One region of the Microbacterium sp. ZW CA_36 genome, then DNA from elsewhere that is predicted to be linked to it. Evidence: predicted binding sites of a transcription regulator. Region 1 holds the regulator's gene; the other holds the start of a gene.
The links. Region 1 encodes LexA, which represses DNA repair genes until DNA is damaged. Its sites were predicted from a motif close to TCGAACANNTGTTCGA; they were not measured.
Positions count from the first base shown of each region.

Region 1 (15,764 bases):
GGCAGGTGCGTCGCGTCGAACTCGTCGGTGCGGTAGACCCGCCCCGGGCACAGCACGTACAGCGGCAGGTCGCGCTCGAGCATCGAGCGCACCTGGACGGGGCTGGTGTGCGTGCGCATCACGAGGTGTCGCTCGACCGGGTCGACGAAGAACGTGTCCTGCATCTGACGCGCCGGGTGGTCGACGTCGAAGTTCAGCGCGTCGAAGTTGAACCACTCGTGCTCGAGCTCGGGACCCTCCGCGATCTCCCAGCCCATGCCCACGAAGATGTCGGCGATCTGCTCCTGGAGGAGGGAGATCGGATGCCGCGAGCCGACGCGCGCGCGGGCCGCCAACGCGGTGATGTCGACGCGCTCCGCCTCGAGCTTCGCAGCGGTCTCCGCCGCGGCGAGCTCCTCCTCGCGCGCCGCGAACGCCTGGGTCACCCGGCCGCGAGCTTGACCGACGAGCTTGCCGAACTCGGCCTTCTTGTCGTTCGGCACCTCGCGCAGTCGCGCGTTGAGCTTCGCCAGCGGCGAGCCCTCGGCAGCGTGCGCGGAGCGGGCGGCCTTCAGCGCGGCCGTGTCGCCGGCCGCGGCGACGGCGTCGAGCGCCGCCTGAACGGCCGCCTCCACCGCCTCGGGCGTGATCTCGTGAGCATCAGACACGAGAACCGAGTCTACCGAGAGCGGATGCCTCGCCCCGCCGCGTTCTGTGCGGGCTCAGCCGGGTGACCCCGTTCCCCGCTGAGTCACGATGAGCTCGGTGTCTGTGATCTCCTGGGTCGGCTGCTCGGCTTGCGCGATCCGCACGCCGACCGACGAGCGACGCAGTCGCTTCTCGACGGTGTTCGCGACGAACGAGAGGATGAGACACAGGCCGATGTAGATCGCGCCGACGATCATCGTCGCCGGGATGATCGGCGACCCGAGCTCTGACTGCGAGCCGATGAAGCGTGCGTAGAACAGCAGCTCGGGGTAGGTGATGATGAAACCGAGCGCCGTGTCCTTCAATGTCACGACCAACTGGGCGATGATCACCGGCATCATTGCTCGGATCGCCTGCGGCAGCAGCACGAGCTGCATGACGCCGGACTTGCGAAGGCCGATCGCGTAGCCGGCTTCCTTCTGGCCGCGCGGGAGCGACTCCACGCCGGCACGGATGACTTCGGCGAGAACCGAGCCGTTGTAGGCGATGAGCGCGATGACGACGGCCCAGTAGGGCGCCATCCGAATTCCGATGACGGGGAGCCCGTAGTACAGCAGGAACATGAAGACCAGGACGGGCACGGCGCGCAGGAACTCCACGACCGCACCGACGGGCACGCGAATCCACGCGTGATCGGACATCCGGCCGATCGCGAGCGCGAAGCCCAGGATGAGTGCGCCGATCGCGGCGACGGCGAACGCGGCGAGCGTGCGGAGCGTGGCCAGGCCGATCTGGACCCACACGTTCGTGTAGGTGAAGGCCTGCCACTTCTCGGCTGTGAACTGGCCGGTGTCGATCAGCCGCCAGAGGAAGAAGCCCAGGACCGCGGCGACCACGACGACGGTGATGACACCGAGGATGCGGTTGCGGACGATCGCGCGGGGTCCGGGAACGTCGTAGAGGACGGAACTCATCGGGCGACCCTCCACTTGTTCTCGAGCGCTCGCTGCGCCCAGGAGAGCAGCAGGACGAGCACGACGAAGATGATCATGACCCAGATGATGACGAGCATCTGGTTGGCACCGCGCTCGCTCAGGTAGTTTCGGGCGGCGCCGAGGTTCACCACGCCGAAGCCTGCGGCTACGGTCGTGTTCTTCAGCAGTGCGATGAAGACGCTCATCATCGGCGGGATCACGGAGCGGAACGCCTGCGGCATGACGACCAGCGTCATGACCTGCCCGAACGTGAGGCCGATGGCACGTGCCGCTTCGGCCTGACCGACCGGAACGGTGTTGATGCCCGAGCGAATCGTCTCGGCGACGTATGTCGCCGTATAGATGCCGAGCGCGCACACGGCCAGCGTGAGGGACACGTCGGCAGTGAGACGAAGTCCGAGCAGCGGCGGAAGCGCGAAGGCGAACGCGAAGAACACCAGCGTGAGCGGGGTGTTGCGGATCGTGTTCACGTAGAGCGACCCCATGCTCCGCGCTACCGGGATCGGCGAGACGCGCATCGCGCCCACGGTGATCCCGAGGATGAGAGCCAGGAGCCCTCCCGCGACGAACAGGATCAGCGTCCCGATCAGGCCTTCGGCCCAGACATCCCAGTTGTCGGTGATGACGTTCAGCGGCCCACTCCTCTCGTAGTCGTCACGCCGGGGAGGTGGTGGCGACGCGTGAGGCGCCGCCACCACCGTGCGTCACGAGGCCGGGTCGACCTCGGGCTGCGTGCCCGTGATGCCGGCGGGCGCCAGGTGCTCATCGAAGAGCGCCGTCCAGACGTCGCCGCCGTCGGTCAGCAGCGTGTTGATGTGCTCCACCATGACGGTGTCGCCCTTGGCCACGCCCACGCCATAGCGCTCTTCGCTGAAGGGCTCACCCGCGATCTTCAGCTCGTCAGGACGCTGCGCGACGTAGCCGGCGAGGATCGCCTCGTCGGTCGTGATGGCGTCGACCGAGCCGGCGAGCAGCTGCTCGACGCACTGCGAGTACGTGTCGTACTCGACGGTGTCGCCGGGGTTGAACTCGTCGCGGATGCGCTGCAGCGGCGTCGAGCCCGTCACCGAGCAGACGATCTTGCCCTCGAGGTCGTCGGGGCCGTTGATGTCCTCGTTGTCGGCCGCGACGAGCAGGCCCTGGCCCGTGAGGAAGTACGGACCGGCGAAGTCGATCAGCTCCTTGCGGGTGTCGGTGATCGAATAGGTGCCGACGTAGTAGTCGATGTCCCCGTTCACGAGCGCCTGCTCGCGGTTCGCCGACGGAATGGTGACGTACTCGATCTGGTCCTCGTCGAATCCGAGGGATGCCGCGATCCAGCGTGCGATGTCGACATCGAAGCCGGTGCGCTCACCGGTGGTGGCATCCTCGTAGCCCAGACCGGGCTGGTCGTTCTTGACACCCACGATGACGCCGTCACGCTCGGTCATGGCGTCGAATGTCGGGCTGCCCTCGATCTGGACGTCCGTCGCGACCTCCCACAGCGCGGTGGTGTCGTCGCCGCCGTCGCCGCCGTCTTCGGTCGGGTCCGCACCCGGCGTGCCGCTGTTGCAAGCGGTCAGGGCGATGGCCGCGAGCGCGATTCCCGCGATCGAGGCGCTGATTCGTGTCTTGCGCATGTGATTCCTCCTGGGTTGCGTATGCGTCTTCTTCGTTTCCGCGCCGCTGTGAGGCGCGAGTCTCAGTGGGTCAGGAGCTTCGAGAGGAAGTCTTTCGCGCGGTCGCTCCGGGGGTTCGTGAAGAACTCCTCCGGGGTCGCCTCCTCGACGATCTGCCCGTCGGACATGAAGACGACGCGATCGGCCGCCTTGCGCGCGAAGCCCATCTCGTGGGTGACGACGATCATCGTCATGCCGTCCTGGGCGAGGCCGACCATGACGTCGAGCACCTCGTTGATCATCTCGGGGTCGAGCGCGCTGGTGGGCTCGTCGAAGAGCATGACCTTGGGCTGCATGGCGAGGGCGCGCGCGATCGCGACGCGTTGCTGCTGTCCGCCGGAGAGCTGCGCCGGCAGCTTCGCCGCCTGCTGAGCGACACCGACGCGCTCGAGCAGCTGACGTCCCATCTTCTCGGCATCCGCCTTCTTCATGCCCCTCACCTTGAGCGGCCCGAGCGTGACGTTGTCGAGGATCGACAGGTGGGCGAAGAGGTTGAAGGACTGGAACACCATGCCGACGTCCGCGCGCAGCGTCGCCAGCTCCTTCCCCTCCTTGGGAAGCTCCTTGCCGTCGATCGTGATGGTGCCGCTCGTGATCGTCTCGAGGCGGTTGATCGTGCGGCACAGGGTGGACTTTCCAGACCCCGACGGGCCGATCACCACGACGACCTCGCCGCGATTGACCGTCAGGTCGATGTCCTTGAGTGCCTGGAAGTCGCCGTAGTGCTTCTGCACGTCGGTGATCTGGACCAGGGGATCGCCGCGACGGACGTTGATGTTCGACGTCTTCGGCGAGCTGTCATCGGGCGTCGTCATACGGTCACCCTATGGCGCCGCGGGGAGGCTCTACCAGTAGCGCGCCGCGTCTTTACCGTGTTGTAACAGCGCGGGAACAGCGCAGGGTCAACCGGCGGCGCGCTGCGCGAAGGCGGTCTCGTACAGGCACACGCTGGCGGCCGTCGCGAGGTTCAGCGACTCGGCGGCGCCGTAGATCGGCAGTCGCAGCGAGAGGTCCGCCAGCGCGAGGGCGTCGTCGTCGAGGCCGCGGGCCTCGTTGCCGAACAGCCACGCGGTCGGCTCGGCGAGCACGTCGCGGGCGGCGAGGAAGTCCCCTCCCCCGACGTCGGCCGCGATGACGCGGACTCCGGCCGCGCGGGCCTTCTCGACCGCCGTCGCGAGGTCGACGCCGACGGCGACCGGCACGTGGAAGAGCGAGCCGGTCGTCGCGCGGACGACCTTCGGGTTGTAAGGGTCGACCGTGCGCCCGGTGAGGATGACGGCATCCGCCCCGGCGGCGTCGGCCGCCCGGATGATGGTGCCGAGGTTGCCCGGGTCGCGGACCTCCTCGCAGATCGCGACAAGGCGCGGTGACGCCGCGAACACGTCGCGGACCGACGTCGGCGACTGCCGGGCGACGGCGACGATCCCCTGGGGCGTCACGGTGTCGGCCATCGCGTCGAGCACCGCCTCGGTCGTGTACACGACCTCCAGACCGGCATCCATCGCGGCGTCGCGCAGGTCGGTGTGCTTCTCGAGTGCGGACGGCGTGGCGAAGATCTCCACGAGCGTCTCCGGACGGTACGCCAGCGCCTCGCGGGCCGCCTGCGGCCCCTCGAGCAGGAACAGCCCCGTCTCCTGACGGGCGCTCCGCTTGGTCAGCTTCGCGACGGCGCGGACACGCGGAGAGCGAGGGTTCTCGAGCACGGCATCAGTCTAGGGTCGCGGCATCCTCCCGCCGCCAACTCAGCGCGAGACCCCAGCGCACGGACGAGACGGTGGGAGAACCCCGGGGTCTCGTCCGTCGGGTGGGGTCTCGCCGCCAGCGCGGAGCGACGGAGCGGGGAACGCGGGAGCGACGGAGCAGGGAACGCGGGGGCGGCGGAGCAGGGAACGCGGGGGCGGCGGACGCGAAAAGGGGCGCCCTCCGTGAGGAGGACGCCCCTTTCGAGACGGCGAACCGGCGTCAGGCGCTCTTCGGAGCGTTGACGTTCTCGGGCAGCGCCTTCTTGGCGGTCTGGACGAGCGACGCGAACGTCTTGGGCTCGTTCACCGCGAGCTCGGCGAGCATGCGACGGTCGACCTGCACACCCGCGAGGCCGAGGCCCTGGATGAAGCGGTTGTACGTGATGCCGTTCTGGCGGGCAGCGGCGTTGATGCGCTGGATCCACAGACGGCGGAAGTCGCCCTTGCGCTTGCGACGGTCGCGGTACGCGTAGACGAGCGAGTGGGTGACCTGCTCCTTCGCCTTGCGGTACAGACGCGAGCGCTGGCCCCGGTAACCGGAGGCGCGCTCGAGGATGACGCGACGCTTCTTGTGGGCGTTGACGGCCCGCTTGACTCTAGCCATTTCGATTGATTCCTATTCCTGCGTCGGCGCTCAGAGGCCGAGGAGCTTCTTGGCGACCTTGGCGTCGCCCTTCGCGAGGACCTGGTCCTGCGACAGGCGGCGGGTACGGCGGCTGGGCTTGCCTTCGAAGTTGTGGCGAAGGTTCGCCTGCTGCTTCATGAGCTTCCCGGTGCCTGTGACCTTGAAGCGCTTCTTGGCGCCCGAGTGGGTCTTCTGCTTCGGCATCTCTTCTTCCTTCGTTTCACTTCCCGCCCAGGCGGGAGTCGGTATCCCGCGGTGCGGGAGTCTGTAGGGGCCTATTCGGCCGTGGCGGTCTCGGACTCGGCGGCCGGAGCTGTCTCGGCTGCGGTGTCGGAGCTCTCCGAGTCGGCGTCGCCCTGCGGGCCACCGCCGCTGCGGGCGGAACGCGCTGCCTCCTTGTTGGCGGCGCGCTGCGCGTTCTGCTCGGTCTTCACCTCGGACTTGTTCTTGTGCGGGGCGACCACCATCACCATGTTGCGGCCGTCGATCGTCGGGTTGGACTCGACCGTGCCGAACTCGGCGACGTCCTCCGCGAACTTGCGGAGGAGACGCACACCCTGCTCGGGGCGCGACTGCTCGCGGCCACGGAACAGGATCATCGCCTTGACCTTGTCGCCCGCCTGCAGGAAGCCCTCGGCGCGCTTGAGCTTGGTTATGTAGTCGTGGGCCTCGATCTTCAGACGGAACCGGACCTCCTTGAGGACGGTGTTCGCCTGATTGCGACGCGCTTCCTTGGCCTTCTGCGCAGCCTCGTACTTGAACTTGCCGTAGTCCATGATCTTGACCACGGGCGGCTTCGAGTTCGGGGCCACCTCGACGAGATCGAGGTCGGCCTCCTGGGCCAGGCGCAGCGCCACCTCGATGCGGACGACGCCGACCTGCTCACCCGCGGGTCCGACGAGGCGGACCTCGGGGACGCGGATGCGGTCGTTGGTGCGGGGATCGCTGATGCGGAACTCCTTGGGTTATGGGTTGGACCACCGCGACACATGTTCATGTCGCGGGCGGAGGAAGATCCACTCCACCCGTCAGACGCTTCGAGCGCCGACTTCCTGCACCCTCTCCTGTGACGGAGCTCCCGCGCGGTTGCCCTGGCGGCTACCCCTCCCGTTTCTGCGTGGCCGCAGGACGGTCGGGGCGGAGTGCATGACCCGGTAGCCTGGAACGGCAAGCGCGGGTGGGATGTGATCCACTTTCCGATCCGGTACAGAACGCACCGGAGACCGCAGCAGTCTATCAGAGAGAACGGCGTGGACACGATTCGAGACCAGGACGGCGATACGACGAGCACGACGGCGGTGGATGCCGAGCGTCAGGCCCGCTGGGAAGAGCAGGAGCGCGCCGCGGCCTCCGCCTCGCGCGACATCGCCGAGGTGCCGGCCGTCGAGGTCATCACGACCGCCGCCGTGCACCTGCTGAGCGCTGCCGCGGTCAAGGTCGGCCTCGCCGACGACCCCGCGACGCAGACCGACCTCGACGAGGCGCGCAAGCTCATCAACGCCCTGGCCGGCCTCATCACCGCGGGCGCCCCCGAGATCAGCGACATGCACGCACGCTCGCTGCGCGACGGCCTGCGTTCGGTGCAGCTGGCGTTCCGCGAGGCATCCGTGATCCCCGATCCGATCGGCAAGGGCCCCGGCGAGAAGTGGACCGGGCCCGTCACTTGACGTGTCGCGGGTCGATGCGAGCGCCAGCGAGCGTTGATGTGCGACGGGTCAAGGTTGAGCGAGCGAAGCGCGTCGACACCCACGGCAGGCAGACCTGACGACGGGCGCGATCGCGCTCAGCCCTCGATGCCCAGCGCGGCGGCGCCGCGCGCCACGGCGTCCACCGTGCGGCGCACGGCCTCGGCATCGGTGCCGTGATTGCTCACCGCGAAGCGCACCACCGTGCGGCCGCGCCACACCGATGACGAGGCCCAGACCGTCCCCTCGTCGCGCAGCCACTCCCCCAGCGCCGCGGTCATCGCGTCGTCCGGCGCGGCGAGGCTCACCTGGGTGAACACGACGTCGTTGAGCACCTCGAGGCCGGGAATCTCGCCGAACCCGGCGGCGAGCGTCGCCGCGGCATCCGCCAGCCCGTCGATCAGCGCCACCACGCCGTCCCTGCCGAGGGAGCGCAGCGCCGCCCAGACCGGCACGCCCCGCGCGCGGCGCGAGAACTCGGGGACGCGGTCGTACGGATCGGAGACGCTCATGATCGCGGGCAGATACGCGGCGTGCGCCCCGAGCGCAGCCGTCATCGCGGCCTCGTCGCGCACGATCGCGACGCCGCAGTCGTACGGCACATTGAGCGTCTTGTGCGCGTCGGTGGCCCACGAATCGGCGCCGGCGAGTCCGGCGACGAGGTGCTGCAGGCGCGGGCTCGCGGCCGCCCAGAGGCCGAACGCCCCGTCGACGTGCACCCAGGCGCCGCCTCTGTGGGCGACCTCGACCGCGTTCGCGAAGTCGTCGAAGGCACCCGAGTGCACGTCGCCCGCCTGCAGCGCGACGATGGCCGGCCCCGTTCCCTCGGCGAGCGCCCGCTCGAGCCCGCCGACATCGATCCGCCCCTGATCATCTGCGCCGACGGTCCTCGGCGCTCCCAGACCCGCGAGCCGACCTGCCAGCACCATCGACACGTGGACGGCGTCGCCCGCGAGGAAGCGGATGACGGGTGCCTGCTGGATCCCGGCCGCGGGGTCCGCGCCGGCGCCGCGCAGGACGGCGTCACGTGCCGCGACGAGGCACGTGAAGTTGGCCATCGTCCCACCCGTCACGAATCCCACACCGCTCCCGGCGGGCAGGCCGAGCAGTTCGAGGAGCCAGGAGGCGGCGACCTCCTCGACCGCGGCAGCCGCCGGGGTCAGCTGCCGCGCACCGGCGTTCTGATCCCACGCCGAAACCAGCCAATCCGAGGCGAGCGCAGCCGGGTAGGTCCCGCCGATGACCAGGCCATAGAACCGCGGCGAGCCGAGCGCGATGAGACCCGGCCCGGCTGCGTCCGCGAGCTCCTCGACCACCGCCGTCGGCGGCATCCCCTCATCGGGCAGGACGTCGGGCAGCCTCGTCAGAATCCCGTCGGCGTCGGCCTCCGGACGGATCGGGCGATCGGCCAGCGCCTCCAGCCAGCTCAACGCGTGTCGATGGGCGACCTCGAGCGCCTCCCGGTACTGCTCCACGGTCACGCCGTCGTCCATGCCGGGCCCCCTTCGCCGACCCGATCATCCGCCGCGCGCGGTCCCGGCCGCAAGAGCCGAGGCGAACGGCTGCGCCTGAGCCTGAGCCTGAGCCTGAGCCTGAGCCTGAGGCCATGGGCCCCGCCGCACGGGGGTCGGTTACGCCGGCTCAGGCGCGGACGAGCTTGACCGTGAGCGAGTCGACGAGCACCGCGATGCGGTCATCCGCGGCCCACCGCGAGGCGAGCCGCGCCAGCACGGCGTCGAGCTCGGCCTTCTCGAGGCCGTCCATCAGGTGAAGGCGCACCACGAGCTCCGGCCCGCGGAGGCGTGCGTCGGGGTCGCCGGGCTCCACGGACAGATCGATGACCGCCAGCTCGCCGCCGATGCTGTCGTGCAGTCCGGCGAAGACCTCGGGCGACAGGAAGCTCGGCTCCCACGGCTTTCCCTGGCCGATCGCCCACACGGCTGGGCGACGGATGACGAACTCGGTGTCGGAGCCCGGGTCGAGCACGATGAGATCGGTGTCGTCCGCGGCGGCCGACAGCGCGGTGCGGACGCCGTCGGCGGGAACCGGCCGGGCCTCGGCATCCCATCGCTTCATCGCATCCACGGACGAGAACACCGGCAGCACCCGGCGTCCGTCGGGCGCGGCCACGGTGACGATCGACAGCTCCTGGGTCTTGTCGACCTCGAGGCCGTGGGCGCCGATGCCGTGGTCGCCCTTCTCGGCGACGAGCGGGATGAGCAGGCGGGCCGCCCGGTAGGCGTCGATCACCTCTCGCTGCCCGCCCGAGCCCGCGCGGAACGCGGTGAGTGCCGCCAGCAGCGCCGGGTCGGCGGAGCCGTCGTCGGAGGCATGCGGGTTCGACTGGAAGCTGCGCCCCTCCCAGGGCACGCCGGCGGAGTCGCCGCCGGGTCCGTGACCCGGGACGGCAGGAGGATCAGTATCCGGCGACATCCAGCGCCTCGGCGAGCGTGAACGCGCCGGCGTACAGCGCCTTGCCCACGATCGCTCCCTCGACACCGAGCGGGACGAGATCGCGCAGTGCTGCGATGTCGTCGAGGCTCGACACGCCACCCGAGGCGACGACCGGCTTCGGCGTGCGCGAGGTGAGCTCACGCAGCAGGTCGAGGTTCGGACCCTTGAGAGTGCCGTCCTTGGTGACGTCGGTGACGACGTACCGGCTGCAGCCGGCCGACTCGAGACGGTCGAGGACCGTCCACAGGTCGCCGCCCTCGCGGGTCCACCCGCGGGCGGCCAGGGTCGTGCCGCGCACGTCGAGGCCCACCGCGATCGCGTCGCCGTAGCGGCCGATGACGTCGGCAGCCCACTCGGGGTTCTCGAGCGCGGCCGTGCCGAGGTTGATCCGCGACGCACCGCTCTCGAGCGCAGCCTCGAGGGTGCGATCGTCGCGGATGCCGCCCGACAGCTCGACCTGCACGCCCTTGACCTGCTTGATCACCTTGCGGAGCACGCCGACGTTGCTGCCGCGGCCGAAGGCGGCGTCGAGGTCGACGAGGTGGATCCACTCGGCGCCCTGCCGTGCGAAGTCGAGCGCGGCGTCGACGGGATCGCCGTAGTTCGTCTCGGTACCCGCCTCGCCCTGCGTCAGGCGGACGGCCTTGCCGTCGGCGACGTCGACGGCGGGCAGGAGGACGAGCTTGGGTGTGGACGCGAAATCGTTCATGGCTCCTGGTTCAGGCATCGAAAGCTGTGGGGGGCGGATCCCGGAAGCACGCGCTCCCGCAGACGGCACGGTCTCAGAGGGTAGCCCTGCGAAGCCCGTCGATCCAATTCGCCAGCAGTCGGATGCCGGCATCCCCCGACTTCTCGGGGTGGAACTGAGTGGCCGACAGCGGGCCGTTCTCGACCGCTGCGAGGAACGGTGCGCCGTAGTCGCACCAGGTCAGGACCGGCTGGGGGAACGGCGGCTGGACGTCGAGCAGCCACTTCTGGGCACCGAACGAGTGCACGAAGTAGAACCGCTCGTGCTCGATGCCGCGGAAGAGGCGTGTGCCCTCGCCGGGCTCGACGGTGTTCCAGCCCATGTGCGGCAGGACGGGTGCGTCGAGCTCGGTGACGACACCCGGCCATTCGCCGAGTCCCTCGGTGTCGACGCCGCGCTCGACGCCGCGCTCGAAGAAGATCTGCATGCCGACGCAGACCCCGAGCACCGGGCGTCCGCCGGCGAGGCGACGCTCGATGAGCTCGTCGCCGCGGCTGGCGCGCAGCGCGTCCGCCACCGCGCGGAAGGCGCCGACACCCGGCACGAAGAGGCCGTCGGCGTCGCGGATCAGACCACGATCAGCCGTCAGCCGCGCATCCGCTCCCGCCGCGACCAGCGCCTTGACGGCAGAGTGCACATTGCCCGACCCATAGTCGAGGACGGCCACGAGCGGCCGCTCGCCGCGGGAGGGCGTGCTTTCGCTCACAGGGCGCCCTTCGTGCTCGGGATGCCGTGCACCAGCGGGTCGAGCGCCTTCGCCTGGCGGAACGCGCGCGCGAAGGCCTTGTACTCGGCCTCGGCGATGTGGTGCGGGTCGCGGCCCGACAGCACCCGCACGTGGACCGTGAGCGCGGCGTTGTACGAGATGGCCTCGAACGTGTGGCGCAAGAGGGACCCCGTGAAGTGGCCGCCGATGAGGTGGTGCTCGAAGCCTGCAGGCTCGCCGGTGTGCACGAGGTAGGGGCGGCCGCTGATGTCGACGACGGCCTGCGCGAGCGCCTCGTCGAGGGGCACGAGGGCGTCGCCGTACCGCGAGATGCCGGACTTGTCGCCGAGGGCCTCGCGGATCGCCTGGCCCAGCACGATCGAGATGTCCTCCACCGTGTGGTGCGCGTCGATGTCGGTGTCGCCCGAGGCCCGCACCGTCAGATCGGTGAGCGAGTGCTTGGCGAACGCCGTGAGCAGGTGGTCGAAGAACGGCACCGTCGTGTCGATGCGGCTGCGGCCGGTGCCGTCGAGATCGAGCTCGAGCTCGACGGTCGACTCGCTCGTCGCCCGTCGCAGCGAGGCGGTTCGTGGTGCGGCGCTCATGCCGCCGATCCTACCGAGGCGAGGGCGTCGAGGAAGGCGGTCGTCTCCTCGTCGGTGCCCGCCGTGACCCGCAGGTGCGCCGGGATGCCGACGTCGCGGATGAGCACCCCCTCGTCGTAGAGCGCGCGCCACGTGGCCGCCGGGTCGGCTACTCCCCCGAACAGCACGAAGTTCGTCCACGACTCGTGGGGCGTGTAGCCGAGCGCCTCGACCGTCGCCGAGATGCGGTCGCGCTGCGCGACGATCTCGTCGACCATGCCCAGCATCGTGGGCGCGTGCCGCAGCGCCGCGGTCGCCGCCGCCTGCGTGAGCGCGCTGAGGTGATACGGCAGGCGCACCAGCCGGAGCGCATCGATGAGCGCCGGGTCGGCCGCCATGTAGCCCACGCGCGCACCCGCGAACGCGAACGCCTTGCTCATGGTGCGCGACACGACGAGCCGCTCGCGATCGGGCAGCAGCGTCAGGGCGGACCGCTCGTCGTGCGGCGCGAACTCGAAGTACGCCTCGTCGACGATCACGATGCCGTCCGTCGCCTCGTACACGGCCTCCACCACGTCGAGTCCGAGCGGGGTGCCGGTGGGGTTGTTCGGCGAGCACAGGAACACCACGTCGGGAGAGGCATCCGACACCTGGGCCGCGGCATCGTCCGCCGCGATCGAGTAGTCGGCCGCTCGGGTGCCCGAGATCCACTCGGCACCGGTACCGCGGGTGAGCAGCGGATACATCGAGTAGGTGGGTGCGAAGCCGAAGGCCGTGCGGCCCGGTCCGGCGAACGCCTGCAGGATGTGCTGGAGCACCTCGTTCGAGCCGTTGGCCGCCCAGATCTCGTCGCGGGTGAGGCCGTGGCCGAGGTAGCCGGCGAAGCCCTCGCGCAGGGCTGTGAACTCGCGGTCGGGATACCGGTTCACATCGCTGAGCGCCCGCGCGATCGAGTCCAGGATGTCGTCGGCGACCTCCGGCGGAACGGGATGCGTGTTCTCGTTGACGTTGAGGGCCACCGGCAGCGGCGCCTGCGGGGCACCGTACGGCTTCTGGCCGCGGAGATCGGCGCGTATGGGGAGGTCTTCGAGACGTGCACTCACCTCTCCCATGGTAGGCGCGTGCGGTGCTGCTCGACCGCCGCGTGACGCCGGGCGACGGTCACCCGACCGACGGGAGCGGCTCAGCGTCCGCTGTCGTAGGCTGCCGGGATCGCGATGCTCTGACCGGCCTGCACGACGACGCTGTCGAGAGCGTTCAGTCGCACGAGCTCATCGACGACGTCGCGCGGATCGCGATCGGGGGCGATGTCTTCCGCGATGCTCCACAGCGAGTCGCCGTCAGCCACGGTCACCGTGCTGAACGTACCTGCAGGCGCGCCCGCGTCACGCGAGGCCAGAGCCGCGCCGCCGCCGATGACAGCGGCGCTCAGCGCGATGACGGCGGGCAGAGCGGCGATCGCGGCCAGCACTCTCCGGCCGCGGATCGTGAGGCGCAGTCGCGTCGACGGCGCAGCCGCCGGTCGCATGAACGCCTGCTGCGGAGTGCCCCCGGCGAGCTGCCGTGCCGTGCCGTGCACGCGCTGCGCCGCGACACGCGCGGCGCGCGTCGGCGACGGGACGGATGTCGTGAAGTCGATCGCGGTCATGCTGGGCTCCTCCTGATGGGGAGAGATTCGCATTCTCCACTCGGCCGGGAGTGGAGAATGCGAACCTCTCTTCCGAAGCTATCTTCGAGTCTGTAGGATGTCAATACCGGATCCGGGCGCCGATCTCTCGAACGCGACACGCGGCCGGGTTGTTCCCCAGATGCCCGCGATCCGGATACGGTTTCGATACGAGAACCCCACCACGGGCCTCCGACATTCGAAGAAACAGCGCTCCACCGCCGAGCGCAGGACGGAGCCGGAAGATGAGCGACGCGGCCGGGCGAGACAAGCCCCAGACTCGTCGGCGCAAGAGCCTCAGCGACAAGCAGCTGGCGATCCTCGAGGTGATCCAGCGGTCGATCGCACGGCACGGCTACCCGCCGAGCATGCGCGAGATCGGCGACGCGGTGGGCCTGAAGTCGCTCTCCAGCGTCACCCACCAGCTCAACCAGCTCGAGCTGAGCGGCTACCTGCGTCGCGACGCGGGCAAGACCCGCGCGATGGAGGTGCTGATCGACCTGCCCGGCACCGCGACCGAGAGCCCCGCCGACACCTCGCCCTCCGTGGGCGATGCCGCACTGGTGCCCCTCGTCGGCCGCATCGCCGCCGGCGTGCCCATCACGGCCGAGCAGCAGGTCGAGGAGATCTTCCCGCTCCCCCGCCAGCTCGTCGGCAAGGGCGACCTGTTCATGCTGAAGGTGTCGGGCGAGTCGATGATCGACGCGGCCATCTGCGACGGCGACTGGGTCGTCGTACGGTCGCAGGCCACCGCGGACAACGGCGAGATCGTCGCCGCGATGCTCGACGGCGAGGCGACGGTCAAGACGTTCCGTCAGCGCGACGGCCACACGTGGCTGCTCCCCCGCAACTCCGCGTTCGAGCCCATTCTGGGCGACGAGGCCACGGTGCTCGGCAAGGTCGTCGCGGTACTGCGCGCCGTCTGAACCTCGCGCCGACGGATCCCGGTGTCGGACGCGTTCGAGGCCGGAGTTCGACGCCGAACCGCGAGGTGGGTGGCGGTGCGTCATCCGCAGGCGCTATAAGGGGGGAATGACCGACCTCACCGCCGCAGACGAGACTGCCGCGCTCCGCGCGCGCCTCGACGCCCTCGAAGCCGAGAACGCCCGCCTGCGCGCCGAGACGCCGCCCTCACCACCGGTGACGGCCGCGGCCACGGACAGGCCGCACGGCAACCGCTGGCGAGCCTTCCTGTCGGCGCTGTGCATCGTCATCGCGACGATCCTCGTGCCGGTCTCCATCGTCGCCGCCTGGGCGCGCGTCGAACTCGTCGACGAGACGCGATTCGTCGAGACGTTCGCACCGCTCGCCGACGACCCGCAGGTGCAGGCGATGGTCGCCGATCAGGTGACCGTCGCCATCGAGGACTCCCTCGACCTCGAAGGCCTCACCAACGACCTGTTCGACGGCATCCAGCAGCTCGACCTGCCGCCGCGCGCTCTCGCCGCACTCGACCTGCTCCGCGCGCCCGCCGCCCAGGGCCTCCAGAACCTCGTCGACACCACGGTCACCCGGCTGGTGGAGTCCGACGCCTTCGCGGATGTGTGGGAGACGGCGCTGCGCGCGAGCCACCGATCGCTCGCGGCGGTCGCAGCCGGCGGCACCTCCTCGGGTGCGGTGGTCATCGGCGAGAACGGCGAGGTCGGCATCCAGCTCGGGCCGATCATCGAAGAGGTCAAGAAGCGGCTCGTCGACCGCGGGATCGGGTTCGCCGAGTCGATCCCGGTCATCGACAGGACCATCGTGGTCGCGCAGAGCGACGCGCTCACCGTCGTCGGCACCGTCTACAACCTCGCGGTCGCCGCGGGCTGGTGGACCCCGATCGTCGCGCTGGTGCTCTTCCTCGCCGGCATCCTCATCGCACGGCGACGGTCCACCGCCGTGCTGGGCACCGGCGTCGGCATCGCGCTCGGCACGGGCGTGCTGGCGATGGGCCTGGGCATCGGCGGGTCGATCCTCGCGCTCAGCGCGCCGAACCTCGGTGTTCCGGCGGGCGCCCTCGCATCGATGTACGAACAGATCACCTCCGCGATGCGCGACACCGCGGTGGTCCTCACCCTGCTGGGCGTGGTGATCGCCGTCATCGCCTGGATGTCGGGCCGCTGGCGGGGCGCACGCGCCGCGCGCGGCGGCGTCGCCTCCATCAACGCCGGCGCGCGGGGTGCCCTGCTCAAGCGCGGTGTCGACACGGGCCGGTTCGGCGCGTGGCTCTACGCCCAGCGCGTGCTCGTGCGGATCGTGCTCGGAGCCCTGGCCATCGTGTGGCTGATGCTC
Region 1 covers NZ_JBJDRL010000023.1:29,143-44,906, reverse strand. Annotated here, with positions in the region: gene pheS (phenylalanine--tRNA ligase subunit alpha) at 1-647, opposite strand, end outside; gene ACI3KX_RS11745 (amino acid ABC transporter permease) at 702-1,601, opposite strand; gene ACI3KX_RS11740 (amino acid ABC transporter permease) at 1,598-2,254, opposite strand; gene ACI3KX_RS11735 (glutamate ABC transporter substrate-binding protein) at 2,327-3,241, opposite strand; gene ACI3KX_RS11730 (amino acid ABC transporter ATP-binding protein) at 3,304-4,095, opposite strand; gene ACI3KX_RS11725 (RNA methyltransferase) at 4,183-4,983, opposite strand; gene rplT (50S ribosomal protein L20) at 5,243-5,626, opposite strand; gene rpmI (50S ribosomal protein L35) at 5,657-5,851, opposite strand; gene infC (translation initiation factor IF-3) at 5,923-6,597, opposite strand; gene ACI3KX_RS11705 (DUF1844 domain-containing protein) at 6,946-7,314, shown strand; gene ACI3KX_RS11700 (aminotransferase class V-fold PLP-dependent enzyme) at 7,431-8,825, opposite strand; gene ACI3KX_RS11695 (SseB family protein) at 8,974-9,765, opposite strand; gene priA (bifunctional 1-(5-phosphoribosyl)-5-((5-phosphoribosylamino)methylideneamino)imidazole-4-carboxamide isomerase/phosphoribosylanthranilate isomerase PriA) at 9,749-10,495, opposite strand; gene hisH (imidazole glycerol phosphate synthase subunit HisH) at 10,569-11,240, opposite strand; gene hisB (imidazoleglycerol-phosphate dehydratase HisB) at 11,237-11,845, opposite strand; gene ACI3KX_RS11675 (histidinol-phosphate transaminase) at 11,842-12,936, opposite strand; gene ACI3KX_RS11670 (LysM peptidoglycan-binding domain-containing protein) at 13,008-13,352, opposite strand; gene lexA (transcriptional repressor LexA) at 13,736-14,416, shown strand; gene ACI3KX_RS11660 (hypothetical protein) at 14,523-15,764, shown strand, end outside.

Region 2 (15,764 bases), on a different contig from region 1:
GCCGCGGACGGCGCACAGCATCGATCGAAGAGGTCATGCCTCCACGATAGTTATCTTGCACAACATTGTGCAAGTTATGTCCGCGCGGCCGTTGAGCGGAGGGCGCTCTGGCGCCCGAAGACGAAACGCGCCAGACCTTTCGCAAGGTCAGGCGCGTTTCGTCTCGCTCCTTCGTCGCTCGCTCAACGACCGCGGGACGGTCGTCTCGCTCCTTCGTCGCTCGCTCAACGACCGCGGTCCGAAGAGACGCTCAGTCGGTTCCCAGGTCGAACGCGGATGCCTCGTTCGCGGCATCCGTCGCCTCGGCCAGTTCTTCGCGCTCGGCGCTGTACTCCTCGGCGTGCTCGGTGATCTCGCCGGCCTCGCCCTGCGCGAGGTGGCCCACGAGCTCGCCGGTCGCTCCGCCGATGATGCCCGCTGCGGCGTAGTGCTCGAGCCGCACGCGCGAGTCGGCGATGTCGAGGTTGCGCATGGTGAGCTGGCCGATGCGGTCGGTGGGGCCGAACGCGGCGTCGCCGACGCGCTCCATCGACAGCTTGTCGGGGTGGTACGACAGGCGCGGGGCGCTCGTGTCGAGGATCGTGTAGTCCTCGCCGCGACGCAGGCGCAGGGTCACGGAGCCCGTGATCGTCGAGCCCACCCATTTCTGGATCGACTCGCGCAGCATGAGCGACTGTGGCTCGAGCCAGCGGCCCTCGTACATCAGGCGCCCGAGGCGGCGGCCCTGCTCGTGGTACGTGGCCAGCGTGTCTTCGTTCAGGATGCCGTTGACCAGGCGCTCGTACGCGATGAAGAGCAGCGCCATGCCCGGCGCCTCGTAGATGCCGCGCGACTTCGCCTCGATGATGCGATTCTCGATCTGGTCGCTCATGCCCAGGCCGTGGCGGCCGCCGATGCGGTTGGCCTCGAAGACGAGCTGGACCGGGTCGGCGATCTCGACGCCGTTGAGGGCGACCGGTCGGCCTGCCTCGAAGGTGACGGTGACGTCCTCGGTCTCGATCTCGACCGACGGGTCCCAGAACCGCACGCCCATGATCGGCTCGACGGTCTCGAGCGATACGTTCAGGTGCTCGAGCGTCTTCGCCTCGTGCGTCGCGCCCCAGATGTTGGCGTCCGTCGAGTAGGCCTTCTCGGCCGAGTCGCGGTAGGGGAAGCCGTGCTCGACGAGCCACTCGCTCATCTCCTGGCGCCCGCCGAGCTCGGTGACGAAGTCGGCGTCGAGCCACGGCTTGTAGATGCGCAGGGCGGGGTTTGCGAGCAGCCCGTAGCGGTAGAACCGCTCGATGTCGTTGCCCTTGTAGGTCGAGCCGTCGCCCCAGATGTCGACGCCGTCCTCCTTCATGGCGCGGACGAGCAGCGTCCCGGTCACGGCGCGGCCGATGGGCGTCGTGTTGAAGTAGGTGCGGCCGCCGGAGCGGATGTGGAACGCGCCGCACGCGAGGGCGCCGAAGCCCTCCTCGACGAGCGCCGGCTTGCAGTCCACCAGCCGCGAGACCTCGGCGCCGTATTCGAGCGCGCGGCTCGGGATCGCGTCGATGTCGTCTTCGTCGGGCTGGCCGAGGTCGCCGGTGTAGGTGCACGGGATCGCGCCCTTGTCACGCATCCACGCGACGGCGACGGAGGTGTCAAGGCCCCCTGAGAAGGCGATGCCGACGCGCTCGCCGACGGGCAGGGATTGAAGGACCTTCGACATGCCGTCAAGTCTAGTTAAGGGATGCGGCGCGACCCGGCCAGGCGTGCTTCTGTCACTCCGTCACCGCCAGCAACACTGGCGAGTCGGCATCCACCGGCCTCTGCGATCGCTTCACACGCGACAAGATTCCCTTTCGTCACACCAAAAGGGCTGGAAGCGGTCGCTGAGGACACCGAGACGATCACCGAGATCCCGGCGCGCTCGGAATGCACGGTGACAGAGACGGACGATCGAGGCGCCGACGGCACGGTCACCGCAGCGGACGTGCCGGGTGCGGAGGGTGAGCTCGCGCCGCAGATCGACCAGGAGACGCGCACGGTGGTGATCCCCGAACTGCAGCCCATCCGTGTCGTCAGCGCGGATTCGCGGACGGCGTTCTGGGAGAATCTGCCGACCGGCGCCGAGTGCCGCCTCATCGAGGTGGACGAAGGGGGAGCGAACGAGACCGAGATCCTGGACGCGGAGGGCAACGTCATCGCCGGCCACGGCGAGGGCTACACCTTCACGGTCGAGACCGATCCGACCACCCTGAGCGTCGACGATCAGCCGCAGCCGAGCCTGCAGGTCCGCAACACCTTCAACCTGGCGCAGGTCTCTGTCACCAAGACGGTGGAGTCCGAGGCGAAGGGCATCGACGGCGAGCCGATCTCGTACGGCCCGTTCGAGGTGACGCTGGACTGCCTCTGGAACCAGCAGCAGGTCGCCGCCGCCGAGCCGATGACGCAGACGATCGCGGACGGCGAGACGGTGACGTGGGCGGAGCTGCCTGCGGGCAGCGAGTGCACTGTCGCCGAGACGGATGCCGGTGACGCCGACCAGACGACGATCACCGTCGATGGTGAGGTGCAGCCCGGAACCACGGGCTCGGTGACCCTCGCGTCGGGCCAGGTGACGATCGTCTTCACGAACACGTTCATCGCACCCCTCCCGCCGACCGGGCTCGAGGGGCGCGGCGTCGTGATCGCGCTGTCGGCCGGGTTGGCCGTTCTCGCGAGCGGTCTGGTGCTGGTGATCGCGGCGATGCGGCGGCGTCGGCTGAGCTGACCGTAGCGAGATGGTGGGGCCGGATACTCCGACCCCGCCTTCTCGTGCGGCCACGCTCGCGGTGGCGCCGGTCAGGCTGAAGCGCACGCCGATACGGGCGTGTTGTGAGGACGCTACAACGTGTCCGCCGTTCGGGGGACAGAACGCACAAACAGTCCCCGACGACCGTTGCGCGTCACTCCGACAGGGCTCGCGAGGGGACGGATGCCGGCGCCGGCGCCGTGGCATCGGCATCCGTGTCGGTGATACCGATCCGGCGGCCCCACCACACGACGAAGGCTCCGACCGCGACGATCGCGAGCGCGATGCCGATGACGTAGACGATCACCGAGAGCCAGCCGCCCGGGTTGTTCGGGTTCAGGAACGGATACGGGTACCAGAAGGGGTCGCCCGACACGGGGTTGGTGACGAGGGGTCCGCGGATCATCGTGTACACGGCCCAGAGGATCGGGAAGGCGACCACCGCCCACAGGCTGCGCCACGGCAGCGACCGGCGCAGCGGGCCCACGAAGACGTCGGCCAGCAGGAACAGCGGGCCGATCAGATGCAGCACCTCGTTCGACCACGGGATGGGCGCGCTGCCCTGGGGCAGTTCGATGCCCCGCAGCAGTGCGTTGTAGACGATTCCGGTGATGATCATGAAGGTGCTCGCGCAGGCGAGCGCGACGGCCAGTGCCAGGGGCTCGGCGATCGCTCTGCGTCCGCGGGCGAAGAACCACACCGCCGCCCACACGAGCACGATCGCCGCGAGGGCGTTCGAGAGGATCGTGAAGAAGCTGAAGAAGTTCGCGATCGTCGTGGTGACGTCGCGGCCGAGCTCGGCCGCCGTGCCGATCGACTTCGACAGCTGCGCCGTGATCGCCGCCACGATGACCGCCGCCATCGCCAGCCTCAGCACCGTCCACACCGTCGCCCATGCCCGAGAACGCGTCATGCGCACACCATACCGATCCGGGTCTGCCGGGTCGTGTCGTGTCGCGGTGTGACTCGGCGTGGCGCGGGTGCCGCCACCGGCGCCGCTCGTCGGGCTACCCTCGGGCGCGGTGGAACGTCCGCCGCCCGAGCTGGAGGATGATCTCGTGTCGACGCTGCTGGAGGACGAGGCGCTGCTGTTCGTGCAGGAGCTGATCCGGATCGACACGGTGAACACCGGAGTGCTCGCGACCATCGGCGACGGCGAGACCCGTGCCGCGCAGTACGTCCAGGAGCGCCTGGCCGAGGCGGGCATCGCGTCGGAGCTCGTGGAATCGCGCCCGGGTCGCGGGTCGCTCATCGCGCGCATCCCCGGACGCGATCGGGATGCCGGTGCCCTGCTGGTGCACGCGCACCTCGACGTCGTCCCGGTCGACGAGAAGGACTGGACCCATCCGCCGTTCGGAGCCGATATCGAGGACGGCTTCCTCTACGGCCGCGGCGCCGTCGACATGAAGAACTACGCGGGGACGATCCTGGCCGTCGCCCGTCATTTCGCGCGCGAGGGCATCGTGCCGCGACGCGACCTCGTGTTCGCGTTCCTCGCCGACGAGGAGAGCGGCGGCGTCTGGGGTGCGGGGTGGCTCGTCGAGAACCGCCCGGACCTCTTTGCCGGAGTCACGGAGGCGCTGAGCGAGGTGGGCGGATTCTCGGTGCCGCTGGCCGCCGACCCGGGCGATGCGAGGCGGGCGTACCTCGTCGCGACGAGCGAGAAGGGCGTCGCCTGGGCGACGCTCAGCGCCCGAGGGCATGCCGCGCACGGCTCTCGGCCGACCGCCGACAATGCCGTGGTGCGCCTCGCCCAGGCGGTCGCTGCGGTCGGCGCTCATCGGTTCCCCGTGGTGCGCACTCCCGCGCTGCAGCGGTTCCTCGATGTGTTCGGCGAGGCGCGCGGGCTGGCGTTCACCGACGAGTCGCTCGCCGCCGACCTGGAGAGCCTCGGGTTCGTGTCGTCGCTGGTCGGCGCGACGACGCGCAACACCGCGACGCCGACGGTGCTCGCCGCGGGTGACAAGACGAACATCATCCCGGCCGAGGCCTCGGCGCGCCTCGACATCCGCATCCTGCCGGGGGAGGACGACGCTCTGCGTTCCGGGCTGCGAGAGGTCGTGGGCGACGGCATCGAGATCCGCGAGGGGCGCTGGTGGTCGGCGACCGAGGCGCCCGTCGACGCCCCCATCATCGGCATCCTGCAGGACGCGATCTCGCACGACGATCCGGACGGCGTCGTCGTGCCGTACCTGCTGCCGGCGAGCACCGACAACAAGCACTTCGCGAGGCTCGGCATCCACGGCTATGGGTTCGTGCCGCTGCGAGTGCCCCGCGACTTCGACGTGTTCGCCCAGTTCCACGCGGCCGACGAGCGCGTCCCCGTCGACGCGCTGCACTTCTCGGCGCGTGTGACGGAGCGCATCCTGCGAACGGCCTAGAACGACGGATGCCTCGCGCCGAGGTTCTTCAGCCGCCGAACCGCTCCGCCTGCATCCGCATGGCTGCGGTGGCGGCATCCTCGTCCCACACGCGCGGCTGCGCACCCTCGAGTGCGCGGGCGAGCGGCACCCAGCCGACCCAGCGCAACGGCTCGCCGCCGGGCGCGGGTCTCAGCGCTTCGAGATCGCGGTAGTCGTCGACGCGCACCCGGTCCCACGCATGCACGATCCGGCCGTGGCCGAGGCTCAGGCCGACGTGGCCCCAGTCGCGTCGCTCGCCGAAGAGCTCGCCGACGCTCTCGTAGAACGCCAGGGCGTGGACGGGCGGCTCTCCGGTGTTCACCGATGCCGCGTAGAGGCGAGCCGATTCGGCCGCGTCGTCGCCGCCGAACATCTCGAGATCGTTCGAGCGCTCGATCGCGTCCTCGACGAACGCCAGGCAACGCGTCGCGTACGCCGTCGATCCTTCGCGTGCGAGCGCCCAGGTCACGGCGTTCACGCCGCACGTCTCCACATCGAAACTCATCAGCAGCAGGCTAGCGAACACGTCGCGCCACCCGTTGGCTCGGTCGGGGCGTGGCGGTCGTGCGATCAGAACGGCGCGTCGGAACTCTCGGTGGAGCGGAACACGGGGACCGCGCGCTCCGGCTTGACGAGGTAGTGGCGGCCGGAGGGCGAAGTCCATCGGACAGCGCCGCCCGAGCCGGGGACTTGTTCGATGCTCCAGTCGGTGTGATGTCGGACGGTGTGGTGGCCCTCGCACAGCGGTGCGAGATTGGTGAGTTCGGTGTGGCCGCCGAGGGCCCAGTCGACGTTGTGGTCGACGTCGCACCGGGAGGCCGGCATCCCGCAGCCGGGTCCCATGCATCGATCGGCACGCCACTTCACCAGCTTCTGAAGTGCGGGTGGCGGCCGGTACTGGTCGCGGCCGACGGAGAGCACCATGCCCGTCTCGGGGTGGGTCAGCACTCGCGTCCACCCGGATGCACCGCCCGCGAGTTCCCGCGCCACGGGCAGCGGGATCGGTCCGATGCCTTCCACGACCGGCGGGTCGATCCCCGCCGCGGCGCGGGATGCGTCGGAGTCGTGGAGGAGCGCGAGAACCGGTGTGGTGACGAATACCGTCGCCCGCGCACCGCGGGCGTGGTCGGGGTGGATCTCGGTGGCGCCGTCGATGAGCAGGTCGAGGACGACGTCGGCGCGTACTTGGTCGAGGGTGCGCGTCTCTCCATCGCAGGCCTTGATGGCTTTCGCCATCGCGGTCACCCGCGAGACGGCGGCGTGGATGGCGACCATGGGTGCGTAGACGTGCGCCCATCCCATCCCGTCATCGTCCGGCTCGACCGCGATCCGTCGCCTTGTCGCAGCCCTCTCGTAGCGTTCGGTGAGGGTGGCCGAGCGGACCTTGTCGATCAGTGTGCGCAGCTTGCGGCGGAAGGTGCCGACCGCCTCCGACTCCGCCAGCACGATGCCCGACTCGAGCACCTGGGCACGGAACTCCGGCTCGAGTTCGTTGACCGCGGCGACAAGGATCTGCGCGTGCACCTCGGTGATCTGTGCCCGCTCCATCGAGACCAGCACCGCCGGGTAGGAGTGCACCATCGCCTCGGCGAAGCTCAGCAGCTCGCCCGCGGCGTGCTCGGTGATTCGAAGAGCGGCCGCCAGCTCCAGCCGCACGCCCCGCTCTACGACCTCGGTCAGAACCCGGCCGTTGCGCGTCGCATCGCGAAGCGCCTCGCGCCGCATCGCATCGATCCGCTCGAGCCGCTGCGCGGCGAGCACCGTCATCATGGTGGCTGCCTCGACGACCAGATCGAGTTCATCCGGAAACACCTGGTAGGGGATGTCGGGATCGGTGAACATGCTCCGAGGTTAGAACATACCTACGACACTAAGAGTGCTTTCCCACGAGCATGACGGAGCGAGAACGCGCGCGTCGTATCGCGCACGGCAGGACCTTCGGCCCTGCAGTCGGTGCCTCTGCCGCACAGGCTGAGTCGGTGCCGCGCCTGCGGGGGGCCTTCTCCGCAGACAGCACTCACGGGGCCCGACAGGCGGGCTCCGCCTCGGCTCTTCAGCCACAGAACGCGAGTCAAGGAGATTTACCATGAAGGTACTCGTCGCATATGAGAGCAAGTACGGCGCAACAGAAGGCATCGCGGAGCGTATTGGCGAAGCGCTGCGCGAATGCGGTCTCGACGCTGACGTCATCCGCTGCAGCGAAGTGCCCGACGTCTCGGGCTACGACGCCTTCGTGGTGGGGTCGGCGACCTATGAGTTCAATTGGCGGAAGGCTGCCCGCACGTTCGTCACCCGCAATGCCGGCGTGCTCTCGTCCCGCCCGACCTGGCTCTTCAGCAGCGGGCCGCTCGGCACGGAGACCGTCGATGCGGACGGAAAGGACGTTCTGAAAGGAGCCGAGCCCAAGCAGTTCGCCGACTTCACGGACCTTCTCCACCCGAAGGGCACGCAGGTGTTCCGCGGGGCATACCACCACGACAAGATCCGCGGAGCCGACCGGATCGTCGCGTGGATGCCCGCGATTCGCGATGTCCTGCCCGAGGGCGACTTCCGCGAATGGGATGCGATCGACGCGTGGGCGGTCTCGATCGCTGAGCTTCTCGGAGCCGCCGCCCCCCGCCATACCCCAGCCTGACCGGGACGAACCTGCCGCTCAACCAAGCCCCTGGCCGCAACCCAAGGAGTGCCGATCCTGAGAATGTCTCGGGGATAGTGTCGTATCCGAGCGTCGCCGTTCGTGGATCAGGTGTGCGACCCCGTCCGGGTCGCCGCGACCGAGGAGCCACGACATGGCTCTCGTCCCGATGAGAGGAGACGGCAGTGACGAAGTATCTGATCGCATTCAACGACGAGTGGGTGCCCGAGCACACCCCCGACGAACTGCGCGCCAAGAGCGAGGCCTCGCGAGCCCTCCTCGACGACATGAAGGAGGCGGGCGTCTTCCTCTACGCGGATGGCGGAATCGATGCCTCGACCGCGGTCTGCAGCGTCGTGAGCAAGGACGGGAAGCCGGTCTTCACCGACGGGCCGTTCGTCGAGAGCAAGGAGCATCTCGGCGGATTCACCGTCGTGGAGGTGCCGGACGATGAGGCCGCACGCTACTGGGCAGGGCGACTCGCCGTCGCACTGGACTGGCCGCAGGAGGTGCACCGATTCCCGTCAGACGTCTCGGAGATCATCGAACGGCAATCGCGCGTGGCTGAATGACGATGACCCGCTGCATCCAGTCCGCGTTGGCGCCGGCTGAGGACATACAGCTCGGTGCTGTCGAATCGCGTCCGGCGCGGCTCCCGGCATCCGCTCGGGCTCTGCGGGAGTCGTGACCGGATCCCGCGTCGAGAAGGCCATCGCCCGCGCCCATCACGAGGAGTGGGCGCGGGTGGTGGCCGGTCTCGCCCGTCGCTTCGGCGATCTCGATCTCGCCGAGGATGCAGCCGCCGAGGCATTCGTCGCCGCGGTGGAGCGGTGGCCGCGCGACGGAGTACCGCCCAACCCCGGCGCATGGCTCACCACCACCGCGACGCGCAAGGCGATCGACCGGCTGCGTCGCGAGTCCCATCGCGAAGGCAAACACCAGGCGGCGCAGATGCTGTCCGACGACACTCCACACGAGCCGACCGGGCCGGTCGAGGACGACCGGCTGCGGCTGGTCTTCATCTGCTGTCATCCTGCCCTCGCCATGGAGGCGCGGGTCGCGCTGACCCTGCGCCTGCTCGGCGGGCTCACTGTCGCAGAGATCGCCCACGCCTTCCTGGTGCCGGAGACCACGATGGCGCGACGGATCACCCGCGCGAAGGCGAAGATCAAGGCGGCACACATCCCCTTCCGGATGCCGTCGGCGGGCGACATCCGCGAGCGGCTCGCCGGGGTGCTCGCGGTGATCTACCTCATCTTCAATGAGGGCTATCTCGCCACCGCCGGGGATGACCCGCTGCGCGCCGACCTGACCGACGAGGCGATCCGCCTGGGCCGCCTCCTGCGCACGCTCCTTCCCGATGAGGGTGAGGTGACCGGCCTCCTCGCCCTGATGCTCCTCGCTGACGCGCGACGCATCGCGCGCGTGTCTCACACCGGTGAGCTGGTCACCTTGGACGAGCAAGACCGCGGCGCGTGGAACCGAGCCCTGGTCGTCGAGGGGCACTCCCTGGTCCGCGAGCGGATCGGCGCGGTCGCTGCCGGTGCCTCCCCACCAGGGCGATATCAGCTGCTGGCGGCGATCAACGCGGTGCACACGGATGCCCCTTCCGCACGCGATACCGACTGGTCCCAGATCGTCGCTCTCTACGACCGCCTGATCCGGCTCGATGGCTCCCCGATCGTGCGACTCAACCGCGCGATCGCGGTCGCCGAACTGGACGGCCCCGATGTCGCGCTCGCCGAGATCGACCGACTCAGCGAGGCCCTCGACGGGTACCACGCCTACCACGCGGCGCGCGCCGACCTGCTGCGGAGGGTCGGGCGAAGTGACGCATCTCGGAGGGCGTACGACCGAGCCATCGAACTCGCCGGCAACCCGGCCGAGCGGGCGTACCTCACCCGCCGTCGCGACCAGCTCGTGTGGTGACGCGGGACTGGCGAGAATTCACCGTTCAGAGCCTCGCGGGCCCGTGTCGCTGCGCAATAGGATCACAGCACCTTGATGACCCAGAGTCCGAAAGCGACCGGCCGGTCGCTTTCGGAGATCAACCGAAGGAGAGATCGATGGGTACGCAGAACCTCGCACTGGTGGTCGGCTCGTATGACGACACGGACTCCGCGGCAGACGACTACGAAGCCCTCCGAAGCGGCCAGGACACCGGCGGGTACGAGATCATCGGCGCCGTGGTGCTCGTCCGTGACAAGGATGGCAAGGTCCAGGTCAAGGAGCACGGCGACAAGTCCGTGGGCCACGGTGCGGCCTGGGGCGCCGGCGCCGGAGTGGTCGTCGGCCTGTTCGCGCCGCCGCTCTTGGCGGCCACCGCGATCGGTGCCGGTATCGGCGCGATCCTCGGAAAGATCAAGAAGAACCGTGAGGAGAAGCAGTTCGGCGTCGATGTCGACGAGTACCTCGCGCCCGGGACCTCCGCGGTCGTCGCGGTCGTCGACGACAAGTGGGCCGACAACGTCGAGAAGGCGCTGACCAGGGCCGACAAGCGGATCAGCAAGGCGATCGATTCCGACGACTACGAGAAGCTGCGCGAGGCGATCGACAAGTCAGCCGACGACGTCGTCGAGCAGATCAACTCCTAGCGGTTTCCAGAGGAGGCCCGGCGGGCGAGCGCCGGGCCCCGCCTCTCATCTCACGCGAGACGCCCGAGCCCTCTCGCCCGCGGTCAGGAGCTGCTGCTGGAGCCCGACGAACGATCGGGCAGGTAGGGCTCGATCGCGGCGGCGAGCTTCGCCGGCGACATCGACTGCAGCCAGATGCGGCCCGGACCGTGGATCTCTGCGAGAAAGAGCGAGTCGCCGAAGAACTTGTTCTTGATGCCCTTCACCGAGCTGAACTCCAGATTCATGTCGGCCTCGAACATCGCGAGGTGCCCGGGATGGATGAGGAGGGACTGACCGGCCGCCAGCTCGTATTCGGTGATCTCCCCGGCCAGCTGCACCCACGCCGTTCCGTTCCCGGCCAGCTTCTGGAAGACCACGCCCGCGCCGCCGAAGATGCCGGCGCCGAGCTTCTTCTGCAGTCCGACCGACACCTCGACTCCGGCGGTGCTCGCCGAGTACGACCCCTGCTGGACCATGTACGAGTCGGCGGCGTCGATGTCGAGCTGGCGGATCGTGCCCGGCAGCTGCGCGGCGAACGCGAGCAGTCCGCCCTGCCCCGGCGCCGTGTATTCGGTCAGGAACAGCTGCGCGCCGCCGAGCACCCGCTTGAGTCCGCTCATGAAACCTCCCTGCCCGCCCGTGCCGTGCACCGTCGAGGTGTCCAGGGCGAAGCCGGGTGACATCCATGCCACGTCCCCGCCCTCCGCGACGATCTTCTCCCCGGACTCGAGGGTCAGCTCGAGAATCGGCATGGTCGTGCCCGCAATCGTCGACTTCATGCGATTCAACGTAGTCACGAACGCTTCGCGAAGAAACAAGAATCGCTAGATTCCCTAGCGATTTTCGAAATGCCGTCGGCGCGCCCACCGCGTGAACCCGGCGACGACGGTGACCTCGTCGAGTCGTCCGGCGCGCGGCATAGCGCGACGTCGGGTCTCCGGGCGCGGCAGACCGCGGTCTGCGTCGGTGCATGCCGGAGTGTGACGCCGCGTTGCGGAGCGTCACCATCCGTGTCGCCGCGCGCCCGTGACGGCTGGGCCGCGCGGGAGGTGTCGCCCTAGCTTCGGCGTACCGGCGCACCCCGCAGACACCGCGCCGCCGACCGAGGAGCCCCTCATGACCGACACACTCCCGCGCCAGGCAGGCGCCGCCGAAGCCGCGACGCCGACGCCGCCGGCGTCGTCGCGCGTCGATCTCGGCGACCTCACCGTCGTCCACACCCGGCACTGGTTCCGGTGGTCGATCGGCATCGTCGTGCTGTTCGTCGTCGCACAGTTCGCGTGGTCGCTGGTGACGAACGAGAACTATGAGTGGGACGTCTTCGCCCACTACTTCCTGTCGGAGCCGGTGCTCCAGGGCGTGGGCCTCACCCTGCTGCTGACGGTGATCTCGGCATCCATCGGCTTCGTCCTCGGGACGCTCCTGGCGCTCGCCCGCCTCGCGAAGTCGCCCCTCCTGAACTCTGCCGCGTGGCTGTTCATCTGGTTCTTCCGCTCGGTGCCCCTCGTCGTGCAGATCATCGTCTGGTACAACCTCGGCTACCTGTACCCGACGCTCGGCCTCGGCACCCCGTTCACGACGGACTTCTGGATCGTCGAGTTCCCGACGGTGCAGCTGATCAGCGCCTTCGCGGCCGCGATCCTCGGGCTCGGCCTGAACCAGGCGGCGTATTCGGCCGAGATCATCCGCGGCGGCCTGCTGTCGGTCGACCAGGGCCAGCTCGAGGCGGCCGCGGCGCTCGGCATCCCGCCCCGCCGTCGCCTGACGCGCATCGTGCTCCCGCAGGCGATGCGCTCGATCGTCCCCAACGCCACCAACGAGGTGATCGGGCTGGTCAAGGGCGCGTCCGTCGTGTTCGTGATCGCCCTGCCCGAGGTCTTCTACGCGGTGCAGGTCATCTACAACCGCAACAGTCGCGTGATCCCGCTGCTGCTCGTCGCGGTCGTCTGGTACACGATCATCACCACCGTGCTGAGCATCGCGCAGTACTACATCGAGCGGCACTACGCCCGCGGCACGGTGCGCGTGCTGCCGCCGACGCCCGTGCAGCGGGCCCGCCACTGGATCGCCGTGCAGTGGGCGCGTCTGGGCGACTCCGAGACCGGTCCGGCACCGCTTGTGGGGGTCGATGCCCCGGTCGTCGCGAAGGCGACGTTCCAGGGTTCGAGCAACGACGCGAAGTTCGGAGGGCATTGACATGCGCACTGACACCATCACCGCTGAAATCGGCCGCACGACCGCCACGCGCGGGCTCGTCGAGATCCACAACGTCCACAAGAGCTATGGCGGCGCCGAGGTGCTGCGCGGCATCGATCTGACCGTCGAGCCGGGCGAGGTCGTCGCGATCCTCGGGCCGAGCGGCTCGGGCAAGTCGACGCTGCTGCGCACCATCAATCACCTCGAGAGCGTCGACCGGGGCTCGGTCACGGTCGACGGCCAGCTGATCGGCTACGAGCTGCGCGGCGGCAGGCTCTACGAGCTGCGCGAGCGGGAGGTGCTGGAGCGGCGGACGCAGATCGGCATCGTCTTCCAGAACTTCAATCTCTTCCCGCATCTGACCGCGCTCGAGAACGTCACCGAGGCGCCGATCGCCCTGGGGCGGCTCTCGAAGGACGATGCCCGCGAGCTCGCGCTGGGGCTGCTCGACCGCGTCGGCCTCGCCGACAAGGCCGAGCACTACCCGCGTCAGCTGTCGGGCGGACAGCAGCAGCGCGTCGCGATTGCCCGCGCGCTGGCGCTCAAACCCAAGGTGATCCTGTTCGACGAGCCGACGAGCGCGCTCGACCCGGAGCTGGTCGGCGAAGTGCTCGACGTCATCCGCGACCTCGCGCAGCTGGGCACGACTCTCATCATCGTCACGCACGAGGTCGGCTTCGCCCGTGAGGTGGCCGACCGCGTCGTGTTCCTCGACGGCGGCCAGGTCGTCGAGCAGGGCCCGCCCGCCGAGGTCCTCGTCACACCGAAGCACCCCCGCGTCCAGGACTTCCTTGCGAAGGTCCTGGCCTGACCCAGAGATCTCGATACCGAGTCTTCACCCGAGAGAAGGAAACACAGCAATGGCACTGAGCAAGAAGCAGGGCATCGCGATCGGCGTCGGCGTCGTCGCGGTGGCCGCGATCGTCGGCGGCGTCGTCTGGGGCGTCAACCAGAACGCCCCGGCCGAGGCGGCCGCCCCCGACGTGACCGAGGAGTCGGCGAACGTCGCGACCGACGACATCCAGTGGGTCCGCCTCGACGAGCCCGTCGCCGAGGCGGTCGAGGCGCTCGAGGCGAGCGGCTTCGAGCCGGTCGAGCCGGGCAAGCTCACCGTGGCGCACTCCGCCTATGTCCCGCCGCTGGGCTACATCCCCGAGGGTGAGACCGAGGCCGCCGGCACCGAGCCGAACATCGGTGCGCTGATCGCCGACGCTCTGGGCCTCGAGTACAACCCGGTCGTCGTCGCATGGGCGGACTGGCCCCTCGGCATCCAGTCGGGAAAGTACGACCTCATCACGTCGAACGTCACCGTCACGGAAGAGCGCAAGGAGCTCTACGACTTCGCGAGCTACCGCGAGGACCTGCTCGGCTTCTACGTGAAGAGCGACAGCGACATCGAGAAGATCGAGGAGGCCGCCGACATCTCGGGCCTCACCATCGCGGTCGGCTCGGGCACCAACCAGGAGCAGGTGCTGCTCGCCTGGAACGAGGAGCTCGAGACCGCCGGCGAGGAGCCCGCCGAGCTGCAGTACTTCGACGACAACGCCGCGACCGTGCTGGCGCTGCAGTCCGGCCGCATCGACGCGACGTTCGGGCCGAACGCGACGTCGGCGTGGTCTGCCCGCGAGACCGGTGACACCAAACTCGTCGGCCTCGTGCCCGGCGGCTGGCCCCTGACCGCGAACATCGCCGCCGCGACGGCCAAGGGCAACGGGCTCATCGAGCCGGTGGGTATCGCGCTCAACCATCTCATCGAGAACGGGCAGTACGACGAGGTTCTCGAGATCTGGGACCTCGAATCGGAGCGTGTCGACGAGAGCCTGATCAACCCGCCTGGACTCCCCAAGTCCTGACGCACCTGTGCCGGCCGGGTCCTCCGCGGGTCCGGCCGGCGCCACGCGTCTCCGTTGCCATCCGCTCGTGTCCGTCTGAGGGAGCACCGATGTCCCGCGTCCCGCTCACCGATCCGCCGTCTTCTTCCGCTGCGGAGACGGATGCCGGAGCCCGCCGTCTCGCACCGGGTTACGGTCGATGGGTGCACAGCTCTTCCCCCGACCAGGGCACCGTCCCCTCACCTGACCAGACCGCCGAGGCGGCATCCCACTCCGCCGACTGGACCATCCGGCTCGTCCGCCCCGAGGAGTACGAGCGCGCCGGCGATGTCACCGCGGAGGCCTACCTGTCGAGCTACGGCGAGCTGTCGGACGAGTACGTGGCGTCGCTGCGCGACGTCGCCGGCCGAGTTCAGGACGGTGACGTCTGGGTCGCGGTCGACGCCAACGGAGACATCCTCGGCACCGTGTGGGTCGCGCGAGAGGGCAAGCCGCTCGCGGACATGGCTCAGCCCGGCGAGACGGACTTCCGCCAGCTGGCCGTCGCACCGGTCGCACGGGGACGAGGCATCGGCGAGGCTCTCACCCACCACGTCATCGAGCTCGCGCGCGAGCGGGGCTCGCACCGCGTCGTCATGAATAGCGGGCCTGAGATGACCGGCGCCCACGCGCTCTACGCGAAGCTCGGCTTCCAGCGGATGTCGGAGCGCGAGGGGTTGTGGGAGGTACAGCCCGGCCGGTGGATCGAGCTGTACGCGTTCGGCTACGACCTGGCTCCCGCGCTCCGCTGACATCTCGCCGGGCCTGCGAACGCCCGGCATCCTGTGGGGGGCACCGGCAGTACACGTCACACCAGGACCTTCCCCAGGCGGGACGGTGGGGGTGGAATGGGGTGGCGGCCGCGGAGGCAGCGCAGACCGCAGGAAGGCAGGACTGATGAGCACGCGGATGCAGCCGAAGACGCCCACCGTGAAGGGGCCCGACGAATGGTTCACCGGCGACGTGTACTTCAACGCGTACTACGCCGGTGAGGAGCCCTCCCGTGCGCGGCTGAATCTCGTCAGGTTCACCCCCGGTGCGCACACGGCCTGGCACACGCACGCCGTAGGGCAGACCCTCCACGTCACCGAGGGCCGTGGATACGTGCAGAGTCGCGGTGAGGACGTCATCGAACTGCATCCCGGCGACACCGTGTACACCCCGGCGGGGGAGTGGCACTGGCACGGCGCGACCGGGGACGACTTCATGTGCCACCTCGCGATGTGGGAAGCACCGGCCACAGGGGAGCCGGAGACCGTCTGGGGCGACAAGCTCGCGCCCGGCGAG
Region 2 covers NZ_JBJDRL010000022.1:32,645-48,408, reverse strand. Annotated here, with positions in the region: gene ACI3KX_RS11440 (TetR/AcrR family transcriptional regulator) at 1-37, opposite strand, end outside; gene argG (argininosuccinate synthase) at 251-1,693, opposite strand; gene ACI3KX_RS11430 (DUF5979 domain-containing protein) at 1,715-2,737, shown strand; gene ACI3KX_RS11425 (Pr6Pr family membrane protein) at 2,913-3,671, opposite strand; gene ACI3KX_RS11420 (M20/M25/M40 family metallo-hydrolase) at 3,781-5,139, shown strand; gene ACI3KX_RS11415 (hypothetical protein) at 5,168-5,665, opposite strand; gene ACI3KX_RS11410 (DUF222 domain-containing protein) at 5,731-7,002, opposite strand; gene ACI3KX_RS11405 (flavodoxin domain-containing protein) at 7,247-7,795, shown strand; gene ACI3KX_RS11400 (YciI family protein) at 7,981-8,367, shown strand; gene ACI3KX_RS11395 (RNA polymerase sigma factor) at 8,480-9,724, shown strand; gene ACI3KX_RS11390 (DUF1269 domain-containing protein) at 9,862-10,389, shown strand; gene ACI3KX_RS11385 (TIGR00266 family protein) at 10,473-11,189, opposite strand; gene ACI3KX_RS11380 (amino acid ABC transporter permease) at 11,527-12,606, shown strand; gene ACI3KX_RS11375 (amino acid ABC transporter ATP-binding protein) at 12,608-13,417, shown strand; gene ACI3KX_RS11370 (ABC transporter substrate-binding protein) at 13,467-14,459, shown strand; gene ACI3KX_RS11365 (GNAT family N-acetyltransferase) at 14,642-15,229, shown strand; gene ACI3KX_RS11360 (cupin domain-containing protein) at 15,375-15,764, shown strand, end outside.
Region 2: ACI3KX_RS11410 (DUF222 domain-containing protein) is a predicted target of LexA. The motif match lies at 7,013-7,028, and genes of this name have one in related genera.